3 regions of the Metabacillus sp. KH_069 genome follow, and region 1 is predicted to be linked to each of the others. Evidence: a T-box and tRNA genes for the amino acid it is inferred to sense, from the RefSeq annotation. Region 1 holds a T-box; the other regions hold tRNA genes.
What was found. A T-box is a leader RNA that pairs with one kind of tRNA and senses whether it is charged. The one in region 1 lies ahead of leuS (leucine--tRNA ligase), so its partner is inferred to be a tRNA-Leu.
Positions count from the first base shown of each region.

Region 2: it encodes a tRNA-Leu, which carries the amino acid that the T-box ahead of leuS (leucine--tRNA ligase) is inferred to sense. The anticodon was not compared.
Region 3: it encodes a tRNA-Leu, which carries the amino acid that the T-box ahead of leuS (leucine--tRNA ligase) is inferred to sense. The anticodon was not compared.

Region 1 covers NZ_CM174460.1:3,458,836-3,466,497, reverse strand. Annotated here, with positions in the region: gene AC3ISE_RS17440 (3-hydroxybutyrate dehydrogenase) at 1-93, shown strand, start outside; gene AC3ISE_RS17435 (DUF4257 domain-containing protein) at 335-658, shown strand; T-box leader at 827-1,058, shown strand; gene leuS (leucine--tRNA ligase) at 1,163-3,577, shown strand; gene AC3ISE_RS17425 (rhodanese-like domain-containing protein) at 3,932-4,246, shown strand; gene AC3ISE_RS17420 (DUF2553 family protein) at 4,586-4,825, shown strand; gene AC3ISE_RS17415 (sporulation protein Cse60) at 4,826-5,008, shown strand; gene AC3ISE_RS17410 (BaiN/RdsA family NAD(P)/FAD-dependent oxidoreductase) at 5,022-6,299, opposite strand; gene AC3ISE_RS17405 (putative polysaccharide biosynthesis protein) at 6,483-7,662, shown strand, end outside.
Region 2 covers NZ_CM174460.1:100,440-108,101, reverse strand. Annotated here, with positions in the region: rRNA gene AC3ISE_RS00580 (16S ribosomal RNA) at 1-486, opposite strand, end outside; tRNA gene AC3ISE_RS00575 (tRNA-Ala) at 640-715, opposite strand; tRNA gene AC3ISE_RS00570 (tRNA-Pro) at 731-807, opposite strand; tRNA gene AC3ISE_RS00565 (tRNA-Arg) at 812-888, opposite strand; tRNA gene AC3ISE_RS00560 (tRNA-Leu) at 908-996, opposite strand; tRNA gene AC3ISE_RS00555 (tRNA-Gly) at 1,006-1,077, opposite strand; tRNA gene AC3ISE_RS00550 (tRNA-Leu) at 1,087-1,167, opposite strand; tRNA gene AC3ISE_RS00545 (tRNA-Lys) at 1,181-1,256, opposite strand; tRNA gene AC3ISE_RS00540 (tRNA-Thr) at 1,428-1,503, opposite strand; tRNA gene AC3ISE_RS00535 (tRNA-Val) at 1,595-1,670, opposite strand; rRNA gene rrf (5S ribosomal RNA) at 1,707-1,822, opposite strand; rRNA gene AC3ISE_RS00525 (23S ribosomal RNA) at 1,915-4,844, opposite strand; rRNA gene AC3ISE_RS00520 (16S ribosomal RNA) at 5,081-6,630, opposite strand; gene lysS (lysine--tRNA ligase) at 6,916-7,662, opposite strand, start outside.
Region 3 covers NZ_CM174460.1:639,229-646,890, reverse strand. Annotated here, with positions in the region: gene AC3ISE_RS03405 (ABC transporter substrate-binding protein) at 81-1,364, opposite strand; gene AC3ISE_RS03400 (carbohydrate ABC transporter permease) at 1,447-2,274, opposite strand; gene AC3ISE_RS03395 (carbohydrate ABC transporter permease) at 2,274-3,215, opposite strand; gene AC3ISE_RS03390 (hypothetical protein) at 3,523-4,029, opposite strand; tRNA gene AC3ISE_RS03385 (tRNA-Leu) at 4,474-4,554, opposite strand; tRNA gene AC3ISE_RS03380 (tRNA-Leu) at 4,575-4,663, opposite strand; tRNA gene AC3ISE_RS03375 (tRNA-Cys) at 4,683-4,756, opposite strand; tRNA gene AC3ISE_RS03370 (tRNA-Gly) at 4,765-4,839, opposite strand; tRNA gene AC3ISE_RS03365 (tRNA-Gln) at 4,899-4,973, opposite strand; tRNA gene AC3ISE_RS03360 (tRNA-His) at 5,010-5,082, opposite strand; tRNA gene AC3ISE_RS03355 (tRNA-Trp) at 5,110-5,183, opposite strand; tRNA gene AC3ISE_RS03350 (tRNA-Tyr) at 5,202-5,286, opposite strand; tRNA gene AC3ISE_RS03345 (tRNA-Thr) at 5,297-5,372, opposite strand; tRNA gene AC3ISE_RS03340 (tRNA-Phe) at 5,386-5,461, opposite strand; tRNA gene AC3ISE_RS03335 (tRNA-Asp) at 5,635-5,710, opposite strand; tRNA gene AC3ISE_RS03330 (tRNA-Met) at 5,714-5,790, opposite strand; tRNA gene AC3ISE_RS03325 (tRNA-Val) at 5,834-5,909, opposite strand; tRNA gene AC3ISE_RS03320 (tRNA-Glu) at 5,926-6,000, opposite strand; tRNA gene AC3ISE_RS03315 (tRNA-Ser) at 6,015-6,104, opposite strand; tRNA gene AC3ISE_RS03310 (tRNA-Asn) at 6,109-6,183, opposite strand; rRNA gene rrf (5S ribosomal RNA) at 6,199-6,314, opposite strand; rRNA gene AC3ISE_RS03300 (23S ribosomal RNA) at 6,444-7,662, opposite strand, start outside.

The sequences.
Region 1 (7,662 bases):
ATTGCTGACTATGCATTATTTTTGGCAAGTGAAAAAGCAAAAGGAGTCACTGGTCAGGCAGCTGTCATTGATGGAGGCTACACGGTGCAGTGATAAATGGTACTTATCGCTTATTCTAAAAACCGAAAAAACGTTCGGTCTAGTGAAAAAGTATGATAAATAGTTTCCTGAAAATTCCTTCTATTTAATCAAGCTTGTTTTACCTCCATTCACATATAATGGAAGTAAAACAAGCTTCTATTTTTTCATAAATCTGTACAAGCAAAGAGAAGCTTAACTATCTTGTACCTGAAGTCGCGTGCCGAAATTATTACGGCTTTAGGAAGGTGATCTTATGCTGCAGACAGTAGTTGTGGCGTCATTGATTGGGGGGTTAATGGGTTTACTCGGTCATATTAAAAAGAAAGGAAGGATAGAAAAACCAAGAATGACGAAACGGTTTATCTACTTAGGATTCTGGGAAGATATTGCAATGGGAATAACAGCTTCAATCCTGCTTGTTTTATCTACAGAACCCTCATCCTCATTTCAGCTTGTCGTGCTTTCAATTATCGCTGGGTACAGCGGGGAAGCGGTACTAAGGAGTTTTGACTTTGTCAGACAGCAGCAGGACAGCGCAGTGCAGCCAGAAAAAGACAATGAGCGTCAAGCAAAATAACCTCCTGATGACAGCAAACTCACTTCTTAATCTCTCAACATCTTACACTTCTCATTTCGCAGAAATTGAATATCTCTGCCGCCCATCATCCGATTTCCGCTTTTTCTTCATTTAACAACTTGCATCACGGTAACAAATTCTATAAAATACAATATATAAAGGTATACGATATGAACGGTGATAAGGAATAGTAGCAGACTTTAGATGCTCAGAGAATTGACGGCAGGTGCGAGTCAATCATCTATTGTCTGTGAACTCGTCTTTGAGTTACAGACGTCAACTGCAGTTCTGACTGCACAGTAATGTCTGTCGTGATCCACGTTACGGATGCTTAAGTGAGTGCCTATTGCTGGCGCTAAATTGGGTGGTACCGCGGGAAATCAAACCTCTCGTCCCTTATTGGGATGAGAGGTTTTTTTCTATTGTGCGGTTTAATCCGGGGGACAGCCGTTCAGACTGAATACTAAAAGCGAAGAGCAACGCACCAATTTGAGGAGGATCTATATGAGTTTTAAGCACGAAAAAGTTGAGAAAAAATGGCAGAATTACTGGCTTGAAAATAAAACATTTAAAACAACAGAAGACGAAGGCAAACCGAAGTTTTACGCGCTGGATATGTTTCCGTATCCATCAGGAGCAGGTTTGCACGTAGGACACCCTGAAGGCTTTACGGCAACAGACATTTTGTCCCGCGTAAAACGGATGCAGGGGTTCAATGTTCTTCATCCAATGGGCTGGGATGCATTTGGTCTTCCGGCTGAGCAGTACGCGCTTGACACAGGAAATGATCCTGCTGAATTTACAGCAAAAAATATTAATACGTTCCGCCGTCAAATTCAGAGCCTGGGCTTTTCATATGACTGGGATCGTGAAATCAATACAACGGACCCTGAATATTACAAATGGACACAATGGATCTTCCTTCAATTATATAAAAAAGGATTGGCATACGTTGATGAAGTAGCTGTAAACTGGTGTCCTGCACTGGGAACGGTTTTGGCAAACGAAGAAATCATTGACGGCAAAAGTGAACGTGGCGGACACCCTGTTGAGCGCCGTCCAATGAAACAATGGATGCTTAAAATTACTGCTTATGCTGACAGATTAATTGAAGACTTGGAAGAAGTGGATTGGCCTGAGAGCATTAAAGAAATGCAGCGCAATTGGATTGGCCGTTCAGAAGGTGCTCACGTTCATTTCGGCATTGATGGTCATGAACAATCGTTCACTGTTTTCACTACTCGTCCTGATACTCTTTTCGGAGCAACTTATGCCGTGCTTGCACCTGAGCATGCGCTTGTAAAAGAGATTACAACTGAAGATCAACAAGAAGCGGTTGCTGCTTATATCGATAAAGTGAAAAGCAAAAGTGACCTTGAAAGAACAGATTTAGCTAAAGAAAAAACGGGTGTATTCACAGGCGCCTATGCATTAAATCCTGCAAATGGCGAGAGAATGCCAATCTGGATTGCCGATTATGTTTTAGTCAGCTATGGAACAGGAGCTATTATGGCGGTTCCGGCTCATGATGAAAGAGACTATGAGTTTGCAAAAACATTCGATCTTCCTATTAAAGAAGTAGTAGAAGGCGGAGATGTTGAGAATGAAGCTTACACTGGTGATGGACTACATGTAAACTCTGACTTCCTTAATGGCTTAAATAAACAAGACGGCATCGAAAATATGATTAACTGGCTTGAAACAAATAAAAAAGGCGAAAAGAAAATCACATATCGTCTGCGCGACTGGCTTTTCTCCCGTCAGCGCTACTGGGGTGAGCCGATTCCGATCATTCATTGGGAAGACGGCACAATGTCTGCGGTACCTGAAGATCAGCTTCCGTTAACATTGCCGAAAACAACTGAAATCCGTCCATCCGGCACAGGCGAATCACCGCTTGCCGTGATTGAAGAATGGGTGAATGTGACAGATCCTGAAACAGGCAAAAAAGGCAGACGTGAAACAAATACAATGCCTCAATGGGCAGGCAGCTGCTGGTACTACTTGCGCTATATTGATCCGAAAAATTCAGATCATCTTGCTGATCCTGAAAAAATTAAAGAGTGGCTTCCTGTTGATACGTATATCGGCGGAGCAGAGCATGCCGTTCTTCACTTGCTGTACGCAAGATTTTGGCATAAGGTTTTATATGACCTTGGAATTGTGCCGACAAAAGAGCCATTCCAAAAATTGTTCAATCAGGGAATGATTCTTGGCGAAAACAATGAGAAAATGAGTAAATCTAAAGGAAACGTTGTAAATCCGGATGATATTGTAGCAAGTCACGGAGCAGATACTTTACGTTTATACGAAATGTTCATGGGACCGCTTGAAGCCTCAATTGCATGGTCTGAAAAAGGATTAGACGGAGCACGCCGTTTCTTGGATCGTGTATGGCGTTTGTTCATTGAAGACAACGGGGCATTAAGTCCAAAAGTGACAGATGACATGTCTGACAGCTTAGAGCGCGTCTACCATCAAACAGTTAAGAAAGTAACGGAAGATTACGAGGGCTTGCGATTTAACACAGCCATTTCTCAATTGATGGTATTCATCAACGAAGCATACAAAGCAACTGTACTTCCGAAAGCCTACATGGAAGGATTTGTGAAATTATTGTCTCCGGTTGCTCCGCATCTTGCTGAGGAATTATGGGAAAAGCTTGGACATGAAGGAACGATTTCCTATGAAACATGGCCGGCTTATGACGAAGGCAAATTAGTTGAAGATGAAGTTGAAATTGTTGTTCAGGTCAACGGCAAATTAAAAGCAAAACTGCATGTTCCAAAAGATGCAACACGCGAGGAAATGCAGGAAATTGCCCTTTCTGATGCTGCAGTTAAAGAACAAGTAGACGGCAAGACAGTCCGTAAAATCATTGCGGTGCCAGGAAAGCTGGTAAACATCGTAGCAAACTAAGAAAAGCGGAACCGACTGTTCAGCTCCGACAGGCAGATAAGGATTCGGCAGAAAAGGCGCTTTTTGCCTTTACTGCCGAATCCTTTCTGACCGAGGAGTTAGGAGGTGGAGCTGGACAATGAGAAAAGCGAAACCGCCTGTTCAGCGCAGTCAGGCAGATAAGGAATCCCCGAAAGTCTGGGTTTGACTGACCGAGCATTTAGAAGGCGGAGTTTAACAATAAGAAAAACAGATGCAGGCGCTGATGCAGTGCCTGCTTTTTTCTGTTATCGCAGCATAGATGTCTTAAACTGGTATGGGCAGACTACGTTTTGGTATAATAAACTCATCTGCTAGTGAAAGGGAGTAATCTAAATGAAAGAAATTTCGACAGAAGCATTACATAAGAAACTTAAAAGCGGCGAAACATTGAATCTTGTAGATGTTCGTGAAGATGACGAAGTAGAAGAAGGCATGATACCAGAAGCGAAACACATTCGAATGGGAGAAATCCCTGAAAAGCTCGATGCTTTTGATAAAGAGAAAGAATATATCATCATCTGCCGCTCAGGCGGACGCAGCGGAAATGTCTGCTCATATCTTGAGGAACAAGGCTATAAGGTTACAAATATGGCCGGCGGCATGCTTGACTGGAAAGGCGATACAAAACGCAAAAGTGAATTAGGTTAAAGTTAAGTAGGATCCCTGTTTAGAACAGGGATTTTTTTAATGTTTTGGCATTTATTGAGCGAAGGATTGTTAGGACCCGGGTTCAAGATAATAAGCCTACAATCATTGAGAGTAAGCTTATAGGTTACTTGCCAGATTCACATTTTTACTTGCCGGAATAGCTTCTTTACTGGCGAAAATTGGAGAAATACTTGCCGTTATGGAGGAATTACTATCTTTTTTCCAAATTACTCCTAGTGTAACGGATTAGTTTGTTCAGTATTTAAACCATCCTTAGAATGAAAACGCTATCATAATCTTATACCCGCCAAAATACAATAAAATAAGGAGGGATGTGATATGTCTGAATATCACAAGCTTGATGTAACGGACCGGGTGCTTGCAAGGCTCCATGGGGATTTCATGGAATTGTACATTGGGAAGGAGTATATCGGGAAGCTTGTCATAACTTCTGAGGGACGGGAATATGAATTAGAAAGCGGATTTGTTGTGGAAGAGGACAGGTTTTACCGGATTTATGAAAGAAATTGTGAGCTTCAGCAGCAATATGCAGAAGGGTATGATATGGGATGGTGTTAAATGTACAAGGTAGCCGTTTTTGATAAGGAGCATGAAAAAGATCTTGAACGTGAAATAAACCACTTTTTAAAATCGATCTCAGACGAACAGCTTGTGGATATAAAGTACAACGTGGCGGCTGCCTGCAATGAAGATGGCGAGCAGCTTTATTGTTTTTCAGCGTTAGTCTTATACAGAACATAAAAAAAGGAAGCAGCTACAGGATAGCCGCTTCCTTTACATATTCTGCGGCATTTTTGCCGGCGAGTCTGCCTGTAACGAGCGCAGACGTAATGTTGTACCCTCCTGTATATCCATGGATATCAAGAATTTCTCCGCAAAAGTAGAGACCATTCATCACTTTGGAAGCCATTTGTTTTGGGTGTATTTCTTTTACGGATACACCTCCGCCAGTTACGAATGCTTTATCAATGGACAATGTTCCATGTACGTTAAACTGGAACTGTTTGCAGTCAGAGGTAAAGCTGCGCAATTTCTCCATAGATAAGTTCGCAAATGTCACTTGCTGGTCAATTCCGTTCCGCTCCAATAAAAAGTGAAGATATCGTTCAGACAAAAAGCCTTTTAATACATTTTTAACGGCCTTTTTTGGTTCTGCTTTTAACAGCTTCACTGTCTGCTGGAACAATTCCTCTGAATTTACATCAGGAAAAGAATCGATGCTCACCGGAATGGAAGTTGTTTTAAACTTTTTCATTGCTTTTACAACATACTGACTGCAGCGAAGGACAGCAGGGCCTGAAATGCCAAAGTGGGTGAAAATCATGTCCATTTGGTGGGTCTTAATGACTTTGCCTTTAGGATTCAGAACACTTAATGCAACATTTCTGAGCGACAGACCCTGCAGTGTTTTTTCCTGAATGAACGGCTCATTTGAAGTAATCGGAACTTCTGTCGGAAAAAGCTCTGTAATCGTATGGCCGGCTTTTTCTGCCCATGCATAGCCGTCCCCCGTGCTTCCTGTGTGAGGTACGCTTTTGCCGCCAACTGCAATGACTACAGCGTTTGTGCTGATGTATTCTCCATTCTTTAAAAGAACTCCCGCAGCTTTGCCTTCTTTATAATCTACTGTTTCAACAGGTTCATTTGTCCGGATCGTCACATGAAGTTCTTTCAGCTGGTTAAGCAGCGCATCTACAACAGATTGAGCCTTATCTGTTACAGGAAACATCCTGCCGTGATCTTCTTCTTTAAGCTGTATGCCGAGCTTTTCAAAAAAACGAATGATATCTTCATTGCTGAATTCTGAAAAAGCACTATATAAAAAACGTCCATTTCCCGGGATATGCTTGACAATTTCATCGATTGGCAGCCGGTTCGTTACATTACAGCGTCCGCCGCCGGAAATGGCGAGCTTTCTTCCCAGCTTATTTCCTTTATCCAGCAGGAGTACATTAGCACCTTGTTCTCCGGCAGCAATTGCCGCCATCAAACCAGAAGGGCCGCCTCCGATAATGACCACATCATATTTCATTTGCTCACAACCTTTTTCTTTCTAAAAACCTTATTTCCTATCTTATTATAGCTGAATCGGAAAGAAATCAAAATACGGCCGTTTTATTATCGGATGAGCTGTGCACAAACATTATTGTTATGGCAGTTTATTGTGTTAAAATAGAAAAGTTGAATCTTCAGAGAGAAATTGGTGATTTCATAAATGTCGAATAAATTATTAAGAGGGACGTTAGTCTTAACGCTCGGCACATATATTTCGAGAATATTAGGGATGATTTACATTATTCCGTTTTACGCGCTTGTCGGAAAGGACGGCGGAGCATTATATCAAATAGGATATGCACAGTACGCCGTATTCCTTGGAATTGCAACAATGGGTTTTCCCCAGGCGGTATCAAAATTTGTCTCCAAGTATAATTCAATCGGAGATTACGAGACCAGCAGGAAAATGTTCAGAGTCGGCATTTCCGTTATGTTTGGAACAGGAGTTTTAGCTTTTGCCATTCTATACTTTTTGGCCCCGTTTTTAGCTGAAAGCTCGCTTGGTCAGAGAGAACTTGGAAATACCACGATAGATGATGCTGTTCTGGTTATTCGAATGGTCAGTCTAGCACTGATTGTTGTTCCGATCATGAGCTTAATCAGGGGATTCTTCCAAGGCCATCAGTCTATGGGGCCGACTGCTGTATCCCAAGTCATTGAACAAATTGTAAGAATTGCTTTCTTGCTGGCTTCTACATACCTGGTTTTAAAAGTATTTAACGGAACGCTTGTCACTGCTGTCGGGTATTCTACATTTGCTGCATTTGTAGGAGCAATAGGCGGACTGCTGATCTTGTTTGTTTATTGGCAAAAACGCAAACATACACTTGATGCATTGAGGGAAAATGCTGTACCTTCTGCTGACATGCCGGCCGGCCGGATGTTCAAGGAGCTTTTCTCCTATGCCGGCCCGTTTGTTTTTGTTGGACTTGCTATTCCTTTATATACGTACATCGATACAAATACTTTTAATAAGGCAATGGTGGCAGGCGGATTTGAAAAAATTTCAACGGACATCTTTTCAATTGTCACTTTATACTTGCCTAAACTGGTAATGATTCCTGTTTCACTTGCAACAGCTTTTGGGCTTACACTTGTTCCAACCATCACCAAGTCATTTACGAATAAAAACATGACCCTTGTGAACCGGCAGATTGACCAGGCATTTCAAATTATCATTTTTCTGACACTGCCTGCGATTGTCGGCCTTGTGATACTTGCTGAGCCTGCTTATATGGTGTTTTATGAAAATGACCCGGATGGGCCTGGTCTTCTTAGATGGTTTGCTCCCGTAGCCCTTCTGTTTTCATTTTTCACTGTTACAGCGGCTGTTCTTCAAG
Region 2 (7,662 bases), 1.1 Mb from region 1:
AAGGTGCGAGCAGTTACTCTCGCACTTGTTCTTCCCTAACAACAGAGTTTTACGATCCGAAAACCTTCATCACTCACGCGGCGTTGCTCCGTCAGACTTTCGTCCATTGCGGAAGATTCCCTACTGCTGCCTCCCGTAGGAGTCTGGGCCGTGTCTCAGTCCCAGTGTGGCCGATCACCCTCTCAGGTCGGCTACGCATCGTTGCCTTGGTGAGCCATTACCTCACCAACTAGCTAATGCGCCGCGGGCCCATCTGTAAGTGACAGCCGAAACCGTCTTTCCAACTTGAACCATGCGGTTCAAGATACTATCCGGTATTAGCTCCGGTTTCCCGGAGTTATCCCAGTCTTACAGGCAGGTTGCCCACGTGTTACTCACCCGTCCGCCGCTAACCTGCTGGAGCAAGCTCCAGCAAGTCCGCTCGACTTGCATGTATTAGGCACGCCGCCAGCGTTCGTCCTGAGCCAGGATCAAACTCTCCGAAGAAAATTTGTGACTCATTTTGTTGCTGACTTAAAAATTTAAAACGTTTGGTACGCTTTTGGTTTTGTTTAGTTTTCAAAGATCATTTGCTTCAAGAGCAACTTTTAAATCATATCATTGTTGAAATACTAAGTCAACAACTTTTTTAAAAGTAATTGGTGGAGCCTAGCGGGATCGAACCGCTGACCTCCTGCGTGCAAGGCAGGCGCTCTCCCAGCTGAGCTAAGGCCCCAATTAAAAACGGAAATGGTCGGGAAGACAGGATTCGAACCTGCGACCCCTTGGTCCCAAACCAAGTGCTCTACCAAGCTGAGCTACTTCCCGTATATGGCGCGCCCGATAGGAGTCGAACCCATAACCTTTTGATCCGTAGTCAAACGCTCTATCCAATTGAGCTACGGGCGCATATATAATATGAAATAAGTGGTGCCGAGGACCGGAATCGAACCGGTACGGTAGTCACCTACCGCAGGATTTTAAGTCCTGTGCGTCTGCCAGTTCCGCCACCCCGGCGCAAGTAAGAGCGGAAGACGGGATTCGAACCCGCGACCCCCACCTTGGCAAGGTGGTGTTCTACCACTGAACTACTTCCGCAAAATATGATGCGGGTGAAGGGACTCGAACCCCCACGTCAAAGACACTAGATCCTAAGTCTAGCGCGTCTGCCAATTCCGCCACACCCGCATATTAAGGAAAATGGTGTGCCATGAAGGACTCGAACCTTCGACCCTCTGATTAAAAGTCAGATGCTCTACCGACTGAGCTAATGGCACTTAGTTAAGAAAACACTCTTTAGTTTTGCAAGACACCCAAATCTCAGAAAGATTATTCAAGTAGTGGCTCGATTTGTGTGCTGAAGCATAAGCTTCGAAGATTACTCGATCGTGCTCTACCGACTGAGCTAATGGCACTTAGTTATTCAATGAAGCATACTTCGGTAAAACTGGTGCCGGCAAGAGGACTTGAACCCCCAACCTACTGATTACAAGTCAGTTGCTCTACCAATTGAGCTACACCGGCATTTTAATAGTATGAAGTACAACTTTGTTTATTCACTTGATAAAGTCGTCCTGATCTCAGGAAACCTAGTCAAGCAGCAGTAAGAAATAAATGGTGGAGGATGACGGGCTCGAACCGCCGACCCTCTGCTTGTAAGGCAGATGCTCTCCCAGCTGAGCTAATCCTCCACTACAGCACTTTCGTGCTTAAGTATAATGTATACTGCCTGGCAACGTCCTACTCTCACAGGGGGAAACCCCCAACTACCATCGGCGCTAAAGAGCTTAACTTCCGTGTTCGGCATGGGAACGGGTGTGACCTCTTTGCCATCATCACCAGACAATATGCAATTGATTAGAAAGAATGTTATTCTTTCAAAACTAAATAACGTATGATAACAAGATTCACTTAAATGTTACACTTTATTAGACTGTGGTTAAGTCCTCGAACGATTAGTATCTGTCAGCTCCACACGTCACCGCGCTTCCACCTCAGACCTATCAACCTGATCATCTTTCAGGGTTCTTACTCACTTACGTGATGGGAAATCTCATCTTGAGGGGGGCTTCATGCTTAGATGCTTTCAGCACTTATCCCTTCCGCACATAGCTACCCAGCGATGCCTTTGGCAAGACAACTGGTACACCAGCGGTGCGTCCATCCCGGTCCTCTCGTACTAAGGACAGCTCCTCTCAAATTTCCTGCGCCCACGACGGATAGGGACCGAACTGTCTCACGACGTTCTGAACCCAGCTCGCGTACCGCTTTAATGGGCGAACAGCCCAACCCTTGGGACCGACTACAGCCCCAGGATGCGATGAGCCGACATCGAGGTGCCAAACCTCCCCGTCGATGTGGACTCTTGGGGGAGATAAGCCTGTTATCCCCGGGGTAGCTTTTATCCGTTGAGCGATGGCCCTTCCATGCGGAACCACCGGATCACTAAGCCCGACTTTCGTCCCTGCTCGACTTGTAGGTCTCGCAGTCAAGCTCCCTTGTGCCTTTACACTCTGCGAATGATTTCCAACCATTCTGAGGGAACCTTTGGGCGCCTCCGTTACATTTTAGGAGGCGACCGCCCCAGTCAAACTGCCCACCTGACACTGTCTCCCAGCCCGATCAGGGCTGTGGGTTAGAATTTCAATACAGCAAGGGTAGTATCCCACCAATGCCTCCACCGAAGCTGGCGCTCCGGTTTCCAAGGCTCCTACCTATCCTGTACAAGCTGTACCAAAATTCAATATCAGGCTACAGTAAAGCTCCACGGGGTCTTTCCGTCCTGTCGCGGGTAACCTGCATCTTCACAGGTACTATAATTTCACCGAGTCTCTCGTTGAGACAGTGCCCAGATCGTTACGCCTTTCGTGCGGGTCGGAACTTACCCGACAAGGAATTTCGCTACCTTAGGACCGTTATAGTTACGGCCGCCGTTTACTGGGGCTTCGGTTCAAAGCTTCGCTTGCGCTAACCTCTCCCCTTAACCTTCCAGCACCGGGCAGGCGTCAGCCCCTATACTTCGCCTTGCGGCTTCGCAGAGACCTGTGTTTTTGCTAAACAGTCGCCTGGGCCTATTCACTGCGGCTTTTCAGGGCTATGAACCCTAAAAAGCACCCCTTCTCCCGAAGTTACGGGGTCATTTTGCCGAGTTCCTTAACGAGAGTTCTCTCGCTCACCTTAGGATTCTCTCCTCGCCTACCTGTGTCGGTTTGCGGTACGGGCACCTCTCACCTCGCTAGAGGCTTTTCTTGGCAGTGTGGAATCAGGAACTTCGGTACTAAATTTCCCTCGCCATCACAGCTCAGCCTTCACGAGAAGCGGATTTGCCTACTTCTCAGCCTAACTGCTTGGACGCGCATATCCAACAGCGCGCTTGCCCTATCCTCCTGCGTCCCCCCATTGCTCAAATGGTGAGGAGGTGGTACAGGAATATCAACCTGTTGTCCATCGCCTACGCCTTTCGGCCTCGGCTTAGGTCCCGACTAACCCTGAGCGGACGAGCCTTCCTCAGGAAACCTTAGGCATTCGGTGGAGGGGATTCTCACCCCTCTTTCGCTACTCATACCGGCATTCTCACTTCTAAGCGCTCCACCAGTCCTTACGGTCTAGCTTCAACGCCCTTAGAACGCTCTCCTACCACTGTTCGTAAGAACAGTCCACAGCTTCGGTGATACGTTTAGCCCCGGTACATTTTCGGCGCAGAGTCACTCGACCAGTGAGCTATTACGCACTCTTTAAATGGTGGCTGCTTCTAAGCCAACATCCTGGTTGTCTAAGCAACTCCACATCCTTTTCCACTTAACGTATACTTTGGGACCTTAGCTGGTGGTCTGGGCTGTTTCCCTCTTGACTACGGATCTCATCACTCGCAGTCTGACTCCCAAGGAGCAAGTCTTTGGCATTCGGAGTTTGACTGAATTCGGTAACCCGATGAGGGCCCCTAGTCCAATCAGTGCTCTACCTCCAAGACTCTCATACTTGAGGCTAGCCCTAAAGCTATTTCGGAGAGAACCAGCTATCTCCAGGTTCGATTGGAATTTCTCCGCTACCCACACCTCATCCCCGCACTTTTCAACGTGCGTGGGTTCGGGCCTCCATTCAGTGTTACCTGAACTTCACCCTGGACATGGGTAGATCACCTGGTTTCGGGTCTACGACCACGTACTAAAACGCCCTATTCAGACTCGCTTTCGCTGCGGCTCCGTCTCATCAACTTAACCTTGCACGGGATCGTAACTCGCCGGTTCATTCTACAAAAGGCACGCCATCACCCATTAACGGGCTCTGACTACTTGTAAGCACACGGTTTCAGGATCTTTTCACTCCCCTTCCGGGGTGCTTTTCACCTTTCCCTCACGGTACTGGTTCACTATCGGTCACTAGGGAGTATTTAGCCTTGGGAGATGGTCCTCCCTGCTTCCGACGGGATTTCTCGTGTCCCGCCGTACTCAGGATCCACTCTGGAGGGAACGAAGTTTCGACTACAGGGTTTTTACCTTCTCTGACGGACCTTTCCAGGTCGCTTCATCTACCCCGTTCCTTTGTAACTCCGTATAGAGTGTCCTACAACCCCAAGAGGCAAGCCTCTTGGTTTGGGCTAATTCCGTTTCGCTCGCCGCTACTTGGGAAATCGCGTTTGCTTTCTCTTCCTCCGGGTACTTAGATGTTTCAGTTCCCCGGGTCTGCCTTCAATATCCTATGTATTCAGATAAAGATACTGTTCCATTACGAACAGTGGGTTTCCCCATTCGGAAATCTCTGGATCAAAGCTTACTTACAGCTCCCCAAAGCATATCGGTGTTAGTCCCGTCCTTCATCGGCTCCTAGTGCCAAGGCATCCACCGTGCGCCCTTCATAACTTAACCTAAATGGTCAGCCGCATCATTAGATGCGTTTCGCATTTCGTTGTTTGTTTAGACATAAATGTCTAGAAAATCACTAATTATGGTAAGCGTAAATCTCAGTGAATTACTTGTTATCAATTACGTTATCTAGTTTTCAAAGAACAACCGACAAATCAGAAGATTTGTCTTCTATCATATAGAGAGAATGATCTCTCAAAACTAAACAAAAACCAAAAGCGTCCTCATATATTCCTTAGAAAGGAGGTGATCCAGCCGCACCTTCCGATACGGCTACCTTGTTACGACTTCACCCCAATCATCTACCCCACCTTAGGCGGCTGGCTCCTTGCGGTTACCCCACCGACTTCGGGTGTTGCAAACTCTCGTGGTGTGACGGGCGGTGTGTACAAGGCCCGGGAACGTATTCACCGCGGCATGCTGATCCGCGATTACTAGCGATTCCAGCTTCATGCAGGCGAGTTGCAGCCTGCAATCCGAACTGAGAATGGTTTTATGGGATTGGCTAAACCTCGCGGTCTCGCAGCCCTTTGTACCATCCATTGTAGCACGTGTGTAGCCCAGGTCATAAGGGGCATGATGATTTGACGTCATCCCCACCTTCCTCCGGTTTGTCACCGGCAGTCACCTTAGAGTGCCCAACTGAATGCTGGCAACTAAGATCAAGGGTTGCGCTCGTTGCGGGACTTAACCCAACATCTCACGACACGAGCTGACGACAACCATGCACCACCTGTCACTTTGTCCCCCGAAGGGGAACCTTCTATCTCTAGAAGTGGCAAAGGATGTCAAGACCTGGTAAGGTTCTTCGCGTTGCTTCGAATTAAACCACATGCTCCACCGCTTGTGCGGGCCCCCGTCAATTCCTTTGAGTTTCAGTCTTGCGACCGTACTCCCCAGGCGGAGTGCTTAATGCGTTAGCTGCAGCACTAAAGGGCGGAAACCCTCTAACACTTAGCACTCATCGTTTACGGCGTGGACTACCAGGGTATCTAATCCTGTTCGCTCCCCACGCTTTCGCGCCTCAGCGTCAGTTACAGACCAGAGAGTCGCCTTCGCCACTGGTGTTCCTCCACATCTCTACGCATTTCACCGCTACACGTGGAATTCCACTCTCCTCTTCTGCACTCAAGTTTCCCAGTTTCCAATGACCCTCCCCGGTTGAGCCGGGGGCTTTCACATCAGACTTAAGAAACCGCCTGCGCGCGCTTTACGCCCAATAATTCCGGACAACGCTTGCCACCTACGTATTACCGCGGCTGCTGGCACGTAGTTAGCCGTGGCTTTCTGGTTAGGTACCGTCAAGGTGCGAGCAGTTACTCTCGCACTTGTTCTTCCCTAACAACAGAGTTTTACGATCCGAAAACCTTCATCACTCACGCGGCGTTGCTCCGTCAGACTTTCGTCCATTGCGGAAGATTCCCTACTGCTGCCTCCCGTAGGAGTCTGGGCCGTGTCTCAGTCCCAGTGTGGCCGATCACCCTCTCAGGTCGGCTACGCATCGTTGCCTTGGTGAGCCATTACCTCACCAACTAGCTAATGCGCCGCGGGCCCATCTGTAAGTGACAGCCGAAACCGTCTTTCCAACTTGAACCATGCGGTTCAAGATACTATCCGGTATTAGCTCCGGTTTCCCGGAGTTATCCCAGTCTTACAGGCAGGTTGCCCACGTGTTACTCACCCGTCCGCCGCTAACCTGCTGGAGCAAGCTCCAGCAAGTCCGCTCGACTTGCATGTATTAGGCACGCCGCCAGCGTTCGTCCTGAGCCAGGATCAAACTCTCCGAAGAAAATTTGTGACTCATTTTGTTGCTGACTTAAAAATTTAAAACGTTTGGTACGCTTTTGGTTTTGTTTAGTTTTCAAAGATCATTTGCTTCAAGAGCAGCTTTATTATAATAACAAATTCGTTTTAATAAGTCAAGCACTCTTTTCAACTTTTTATTTTTCTGTTTGTCCGCTTTTTTGCGGCAACGTTTAATAATATATCACCGCTAACACTATTAAGCAAGCCTTTTTTACAAAAAAATAAAATAAAAAAACCCCCGTCTTTAAACGGAGGTTTTTAAGCTATATTAACGATGTCTCATATGCGGGAATAACAATACATCTCTAATAGAAGATGAGTTTGTCAGAAGCATAACAACACGGTCGATTCCGATACCAAGACCGCCTGTTGGAGGCATTCCGTATTCCAAAGCTTCAATGAAGTCTTCGTCCATCATATGCGCTTCGTCATTTCCTTGTTCTCTTTCTTGAAGCTGTGCTTCAAAACGCTCTTTTTGATCGATCGGATCATTTAGTTCTGTAAATGCGTTCGCATGTTCGCGAGCTACAATGAATAGCTCAAAACGATCAGTGAAACGAGGATCTTCATCATTCTTTTTCGCAAGAGGTGAGATTTCAACCGGGTGACCAAAGATAAATGTAGGTTCAATTAAATGCTCTTCTACTTTTTGCTCAAAGAATTCATTGATGATATGGCCAACTGTCATATTTTTGTTGATTTCAACATTATGCTCAGCTGCATGCGCACGAGCTTCTTCAACGGTCATTTCCTGCCAGAAGTCTACACCTGTACGCTCTTTAATTGCATCAACCATGTGCAATCTAGTCCACTCAGGCTGAAGATCAATCTCATATTCGCCATAAGTCACTTTTGTAGATCCTGTTACCTCTTTCGCAATATGAGCAATCAGGTTTTCAGTTAGTGACATGATGTCTCTATAGTCAGCATAAGCCTCATAAAGCTCAATCATAGTGAACTCCGGGTTATGGCGTGTTGAAATACCTTCGTTTCTGTACACACGGCCAATTTCATA
Region 3 (7,662 bases), 1.6 Mb from region 1:
GCTTGAACACTCCAATTTAGTTAAAACAGCCTATATGAAAAGAAAGCACACCCATAACAGGTGTGCTTTCCATCAGTCTATTACTTCAAGTTATCCCATGAAGATTGGAATCTCTCAAGCAATGTATCATAATCAATTTTGCCTGCAGCGTATTCCTGAATAGCAGCTGCAAATTCTTTATTTGCTCCATCCGGCCATTTGAACCAAGTCCAAGGAATTGTTTTCTCTTCCTTAGAGTAATCAAGGATTGACGTTCCAAGATCGCCAAGACCTGCTGGCTCAATGTTATCAAATGCTGGAATGAATGCAAATTCTTCTGTGATGTAGCGTTTACCAGTTTCAGAAGAAACCATCCAGTCTAAGAATGTTTTAGCTTCTTCAAGATGTTCTGAGTTTTTATTCAATACCCAGTTATTTGGAACGCCTACAGGAAGGTTTCCTGCACTTTCATCATTGCTGATTGGAATTGGAAGGAAGCCCATGTTGATTTCAGGATTGATTTCAGTAATCATGTTCTCAGTCCAGTTTCCTTGTTGAAGCATTGCTGTTTCACCAGAAGCAAAAAGTGTTACTTGAGTGTTGTAATCTGTTGTTAATGGGTTATCGTTTGCATATTTAAGCTCTGTATCAAGTACTTCTTTGAATTCTTTAAATTGCTTGTTGCCAACGATTTTCTCAGATCCATCATATAATCCAGCGATAAATGCTTCTGGATCTTCCTGCTGAGCAAATGGAATGTTAAGTAAATGCTGTCCAATTACCCACCACTCGCCATAACCTGCAGAGAATGGAGTGATCTTTTTAGCTTCAAGCTTTTTCGCAGCTTCTTTTAACTCGTCAATCGTTTTAGGCGGCTCTGTAATCCCCGCTTTTTCAAATAAATCTTTGTTGTAAACAAATCCATATCCTTCAAGGTTTACAGGCATACCATAAAGCTTGCCGTCTGCATCTGTCATTGGCACTTTACCGATTGGAAGAACATGCTCAACCCATGGCTCGCCTGATAGATCAGCTAACTTTTCTTTCCAAAGCTCTAATTCTTTAAATCCGCCGTTGTTGAAAATATCCGGCTCTTCACCTGAAGCAAATTTTGCTTTAAGCGCTGCACCGTAATCGGCACCTCCGCCCACTGTTTCAAGCTTAACTTTAATGTTTGGATGCTCAGCTTCGAATTCTTTAATCATCGCTTGAAGCTGATCCGCAATTTCAACTTTGAACTGGAAGAAATTAAGCGTTACTACTTCATCACCAGACTTAGAATCTCCGCCTGACTCACCATCTTTAGCCGTTTCTTTAGAAGAACAGCCAGCCATAATACCAAATACGAATACTAAAGACATACATAATAACAGAAAGCGTTTCATGAATGGTTTGACCTCCTTGATAACTATAATATTATATAATTTTCTGCATCCATTACATCCAATGAATGCAGAAACTTTATATCTACTTGATTGAGCCTGAAGCAATTCCCTTGATAATGTGCTTTTGCAAGAATAAGAAGAAGATTACTACCGGTGTAATACCGAGCACTAAAGCTGCTAGACCCATATCCCACTGCTTCGTATACTGAGCAAAGAATGAGCTTGCTGCAAGCGGGATCGTCCGCAGCTCTGCATCCTGAAGCACAAGCAATGGAAGCAGATAATCATTCCAGATCCATAGCGTGTTCAAAATAACGACTGTAACAGTAATCGGTTTTAGAAGAGGGAAAACGATTCTCCAAAACACTCCGAACTCGCTGCATCCGTCAATTTTCGCTGATTCTTCAATCTCCACAGGAACTGTCTTTACGAAGCCGTGATATAAGAACAGCGACAGCGGAACACCAAATCCAAAGTACATCATGATTAAGCCTGGAATACTATTTGTGATTCCGAGCGTGCCGCCAAGCTTCATGAGCGGAATCATCACCGTCTGGAACGGGATGACCATGGCAGCTACGAAAAGAATGAAAAGAATCTTGCTGAACTTCCCTGGCGTGCGGACCATTTTCCACGCAGCCATCGAGCTGATGATAACTAACCCAATATTACTGAAAACGGTAATCACAAAGGAGTTCCAGAAAGCGCGCGGGAAGTTAATGATCTCCCACACCTTGGCATAGTTAGAAAACATGAATTCCTTCGGCCAAGCTGCAGCATCAATGAGGATTGCTGCAAACGGCTTAACTGAGTTGACCAGCACGAAATAAAACGGGATAAGGAAAATGAGCGCGACGGCAATCGCTATCAGTTCTAATATAAACGTTCTGCTAGTATACCGGCTGCCCATTATGCCTCAACCTCCCTCTTCTTCGTCATCATAACCTGAACAGTAGTAAAGATTGCCACTACTACAAAGAACAGAATGGACTTCGCTGTACCTAATCCATAACGATTGTTCTGGAAGGCTTCCTGATAAATATTAATCGCTACAGACTGAGTTGAATTAAATGGCCCTCCGCCTGTTAGGGAAATATTCAGGTCAAAGATCTTGAATGCCATTGAAATCGTTAAGAACAGACAAATCGTAAATGCCGGTAAAATTAACGGAATAATGATTTTTGTTAAAAGTGTAAAGCTTGATGCTCCATCCATTTTCGCAGCCTCGAGCAATGAATTATCCACACCTTGAAGCGCTGCAATATAGATGACCATCATATAACCGCTGGTCTGCCATGCAAACACGATGACAATCCCCCAGAACGCTGTCGTTTCATCCCCAAGCCACGGCATTTTGAAAAATTCGATGCCTGTCATGTTTCCAATCGAAGCAAACCCTTTTACAAAAATGAACTGCCAGATAAACCCGAGCAGCAATCCGCCGATAACATTAGGAATAAAAAACACGGTCCGCAATATGTTCTTGGTTTTAAGCGCAGCATTTAAAATCAATGCAAACGCAAAACCTATTAAGTTACTAATAATAACTGCCGCAAACATAAATTTCGTCGTAAACATAAAGGAATTAAAAAAGGCCGGATCGTTCGTAAAGATCTTCTTATAATTCTCAATCCCAACCCACTCAACAGCCGAGCTGACTCCATTCCATGAAGTAAATGAATAATAAAGACCCATTAAGAACGGAAGAATTTGAATAACTAAGAAAAATAAAAGTGCCGGTCCAACAAAGGCAGCGTATGTTAGTAAGCTCTTAAACTTAAATTTCTTTTTAGGTACTGCCTCCAAATGAGATTTCGTGCTTACCGGATTCGTTTGAATTTTCGTTTCCAACCGTATCACCACCCCTTTTATTGTAATCGCTTTCTTTTATTATAATGGTAGCGCTTACTTATATAGGGATACTAAATTGACTAAGATGGTGTATTATTTTGACTAGATGCAGGTACAAAATCTTGTCCTAGCGGAAAAATGACCGATGCAAGACGGTCTTTGGTCACATCTTGAAATTTTAAAGCTTTTAAAAAGAACCGCTAATACTCTTAATAACAATAGACAAGCAGAGGTTCTTTTTAAAACTTGGTAAAAAATAAAGAAGTCCTAGAATGGACTTCTAGGACCTCATTGAATTTCGTATAAATTAATTTGCTCGGAACATCTTTACAGGAACATCTGAAAGAATAGTATCGTTAGGATCTACAACAAAAGTCCAAGTATCGTTAACTGTATTGTTAGGATCTATTCCACCAAGTATAGAGAACGATTTGTGATTTTCATATTCCTGAGTTGAACCTTCAGCGAATGTATAAATAGTTCCTTCAGATTTTGGATCTACCAGTTTCACAATATATATTCCAGGGGTAATTCTTTCTCCAGATTTAAAATCTCCAAGTTCATTGACTTTATAAGATTTATTAGGTTCAAGATTCATAGCATGCTTTTCTGCTTCTGATGGTGCTTCACAAGATGCTAAAGCCGCCTTTGTTTCTTTAAGTTCTCTTTTAGTTGAAGTTAGTTGCTTCTCAAGTTCTTCATATGAAACTTTTTCTTTTCCTTGAATAGCAGCTGGAACAATAGTGGTTGCACCGATTACGATTGCTAACCCTAAACCAAGACTAACAATTACAACTTTCTTTGAATATTTCATAGTTGACCCCCAATATTGTTGTTATTAAAACCTGCCTCCAATGATTTTCTTTGAAGGTAACGGATTTGAAAATATAAGATATAGTGAGAGCGCTCGTAAGCCTTTTTTGTTTCTAACCGCTACAAAAATCCTCTGCTTTCGTTTTGCATTAAACATTGGGTTTTGTGTTTTTATGTTTAAACATAAAGTTAATCCAACTGTAATATTGAATTGAGTCTTAGATTCCTAATTTGGCAATCATCAATAAATAAAGAAAAAGCTGTTTTAAAATCAATTTCCTTTACTACTCATGCCATTTTAAATTTATCTTTGTTTAATGACTGGTACGCACACGATTTTATGTACACGATATTTTTGTAAAAATCGTATATTGGAGATAAATAAAAACGTTCCTTACAAAGTGTAAGAAACGTTAATTTGACAGCTTGACATACTGTTCAATGATACCGGTGGTCGGGGTCGAACCGACACTCCAGAGGAACACGATTTTGAGTCGTGCGCGTCTGCCAATTCCGCCACACCGGCAAATGAAATTGTGATGAAGATGGTGCCGAGGACCGGAATCGAACCGGTACGGTAGTCACCTACCGCAGGATTTTAAGTCCTGTGCGTCTGCCAGTTCCGCCACCCCGGCAAGGGTGATAAATAAAAATTGGAGGCGACACCCGGATTTGAACCGGGGATAAAGGTTTTGCAGACCTCTGCCTTACCACTTGGCTATGCCGCCTCAACTATTGGAGCGGAAGACGGGATTCGAACCCGCGACCCCCACCTTGGCAAGGTGGTGTTCTACCACTGAACTACTTCCGCAAATCGCTTTGTAATGTAGTTTATGCAGGAGCTGCACAAAGATGACTCTTAATGAAAAATGGCTGGGCTAGCTGGATTCGAACCAGCGCATGACGGAGTCAAAGTCCGTTGCCTTACCGCTTGGCTATAGCCCAAAACAAAAATAAAAACCCTATTAAGTAAAAAAAAGGGGCGACTGATGGGAATCGAACCCACGAATGCCAGAGCCACAATCTGGTGCGTTAACCACTTCGCCACAACCGCCATTATACTATATAAGATTAATTAAATTGGCAGGGGTAGTAGGACTCGAACCCACACCGGAGGTTTTGGAGACCTCTGTTCTACCTTTAAACTATACCCCTATATTCTTTTTATGAAAATGGTGGAGGGGGACGGATTCGAACCGCCGAACCCGGAGGGAGCGGATTTACAGTCCGCCGCGTTTAGCCACTTCGCTACCCCTCCACACTGTAAGTGGTGCCGGCAAGAGGACTTGAACCCCCAACCTACTGATTACAAGTCAGTTGCTCTACCAATTGAGCTACACCGGCATTTAAGTGTAAATGGTGGCTTGGGACGGAATCGAACCGCCGACACAAGGATTTTCAGTCCTTTGCTCTACCGACTGAGCTACCAAGCCATTTTATAATTTGTAGTACAATAATGATACATTCTTGAAACCTTCGCCCAAATTTCAGTAAGCTTAGCCAAGGAGCAGCTCAATTTGTGCGCTGATGCTTATGCTTCGAAGCTTATTCGATCGTGCTCTACCGACTGAGCTACCAAGCCATTTTATTCTTTTTTAATTAAGAATGGCGGTCCCGACCGGGATCGAACCGGCGATCTCCTGCGTGACAGGCAGGCATGTTAACCGCTACACCACGGGACCATTTGGTTGCGGGGACAGGATTTGAACCTGCGACCTTCGGGTTATGAGCCCGACGAGCTACCAGACTGCTCCACCCCGCGACAATAATAAATGAAGTTTTTGTGCTGCTGTATTCAGTAAAGATGGTGGAGGATGACGGGCTCGAACCGCCGACCCTCTGCTTGTAAGGCAGATGCTCTCCCAGCTGAGCTAATCCTCCGCAGTGAAAATGATGTTGGTGACCCGTACGGGATTCGAACCCGTGTTACCGCCGTGAAAGGGCGGTGTCTTAACCGCTTGACCAACGGGCCATTTATATAAATAGTGGCGGAGAGCAAGGGATTCGAACCCTTGAGACGGGTTACCGCCTACACGATTTCCAATCGTGCTCCTTCGGCCACTCGGACAGCTCTCCAAAATGGCTCCGCAGGTAGGACTCGAACCTACGACCGATCGGTTAACAGCCGATAGCTCTACCACTGAGCTACTGCGGAATAATATTTTCACTAGCCTGGCAACGTCCTACTCTCACAGGGGGAAACCCCCAACTACCATCGGCGCTAAAGAGCTTAACTTCCGTGTTCGGCATGGGAACGGGTGTGACCTCTTTGCCATCATCACCAGACATAGTGACAAAAATTATTATACTATGAAATCCGAAGATTTCAAGCTTTTTTTTCGAAAGAAGTTATTCTTTCAAAACTAGATAACGTTTGATAACAAGATTCACTTAAATGTTACACTTTATTAGACTGTGGTTAAGTCCTCGAACGATTAGTATCTGTCAGCTCCACACGTCACCGCGCTTCCACCTCAGACCTATCAACCTGATCATCTTTCAGGGTTCTTACTCACTTACGTGATGGGAAATCTCATCTTGAGGGGGGCTTCATGCTTAGATGCTTTCAGCACTTATCCCTTCCGCACATAGCTACCCAGCGATGCCTTTGGCAAGACAACTGGTACACCAGCGGTGCGTCCATCCCGGTCCTCTCGTACTAAGGACAGCTCCTCTCAAATTTCCTGCGCCCACGACGGATAGGGACCGAACTGTCTCACGACGTTCTGAACCCAGCTCGCGTACCGCTTTAATGGGCGAACAGCCCAACCCTTGGGACCGACTACAGCCCCAGGATGCGATGAGCCGACATCGAGGTGCCAAACCTCCCCGTCGATGTGGACTCTTGGGGGAGATAAGCCTGTTATCCCCGGGGTAGCTTTTATCCGTTGAGCGATGGCCCTTCCATGCGGAACCACCGGATCACTAAGCCCGACTTTCGTCCCTGCTCGACTTGTAGGTCTCGCAGTCAAGCTCCCTTGTGCCTTTACACTCTGCGAATGATTTCCAACCATTCTGAGGGAACCTTTGGGCGCCTCCGTTACATTTTAGGAGGCGACCGCCCCAGTCAAACTGCCCACCTGACACTGTCTCCCAGCCCGATCAGGGCTGTGGGTTAGAATTTCAATACAGCAAGGGTAGTATCCCACCAATGCCTCCACCGAAGCTGGCGCTCCGGCTTCCAAGGCTCCTACCTATCCTGTACAAGCTGTACCAAAATTCAATATCAGGCTACAGTAAAGCTCCACGGGGTCTTTCCGTCCTGTCGCGGGTAACCTGCATCTTCACAGGTACTATAATTTCACCGAGTCTCTCGTTGAGACAGTGCCCAGATCGTTACGCCTTTCGTGCGGGTCGGAACTTACCCGACAAGGAATTTCGCTACCTTAGGACCGTTATAGTTACGGCCGCCGTTTACTGGGGCTTCGGTTCAAAGCTTCGCTTGCGCTAACCTCTCCCCTTAACCTTCCAGCACCGGGCAGGCGTCAGCCCCTATACTTCGCCTTGCGGCTTCGCAGAGACCTGTGTTTTTGCTAAACAGTCGCCTGGGCCTATTCACTGCGGCTTTTCAGGGCTATGAACCCTAAAAAGCACCCCTTCTCCCGAAGTTACGGGGTCATTTTGCCGAGTTCCT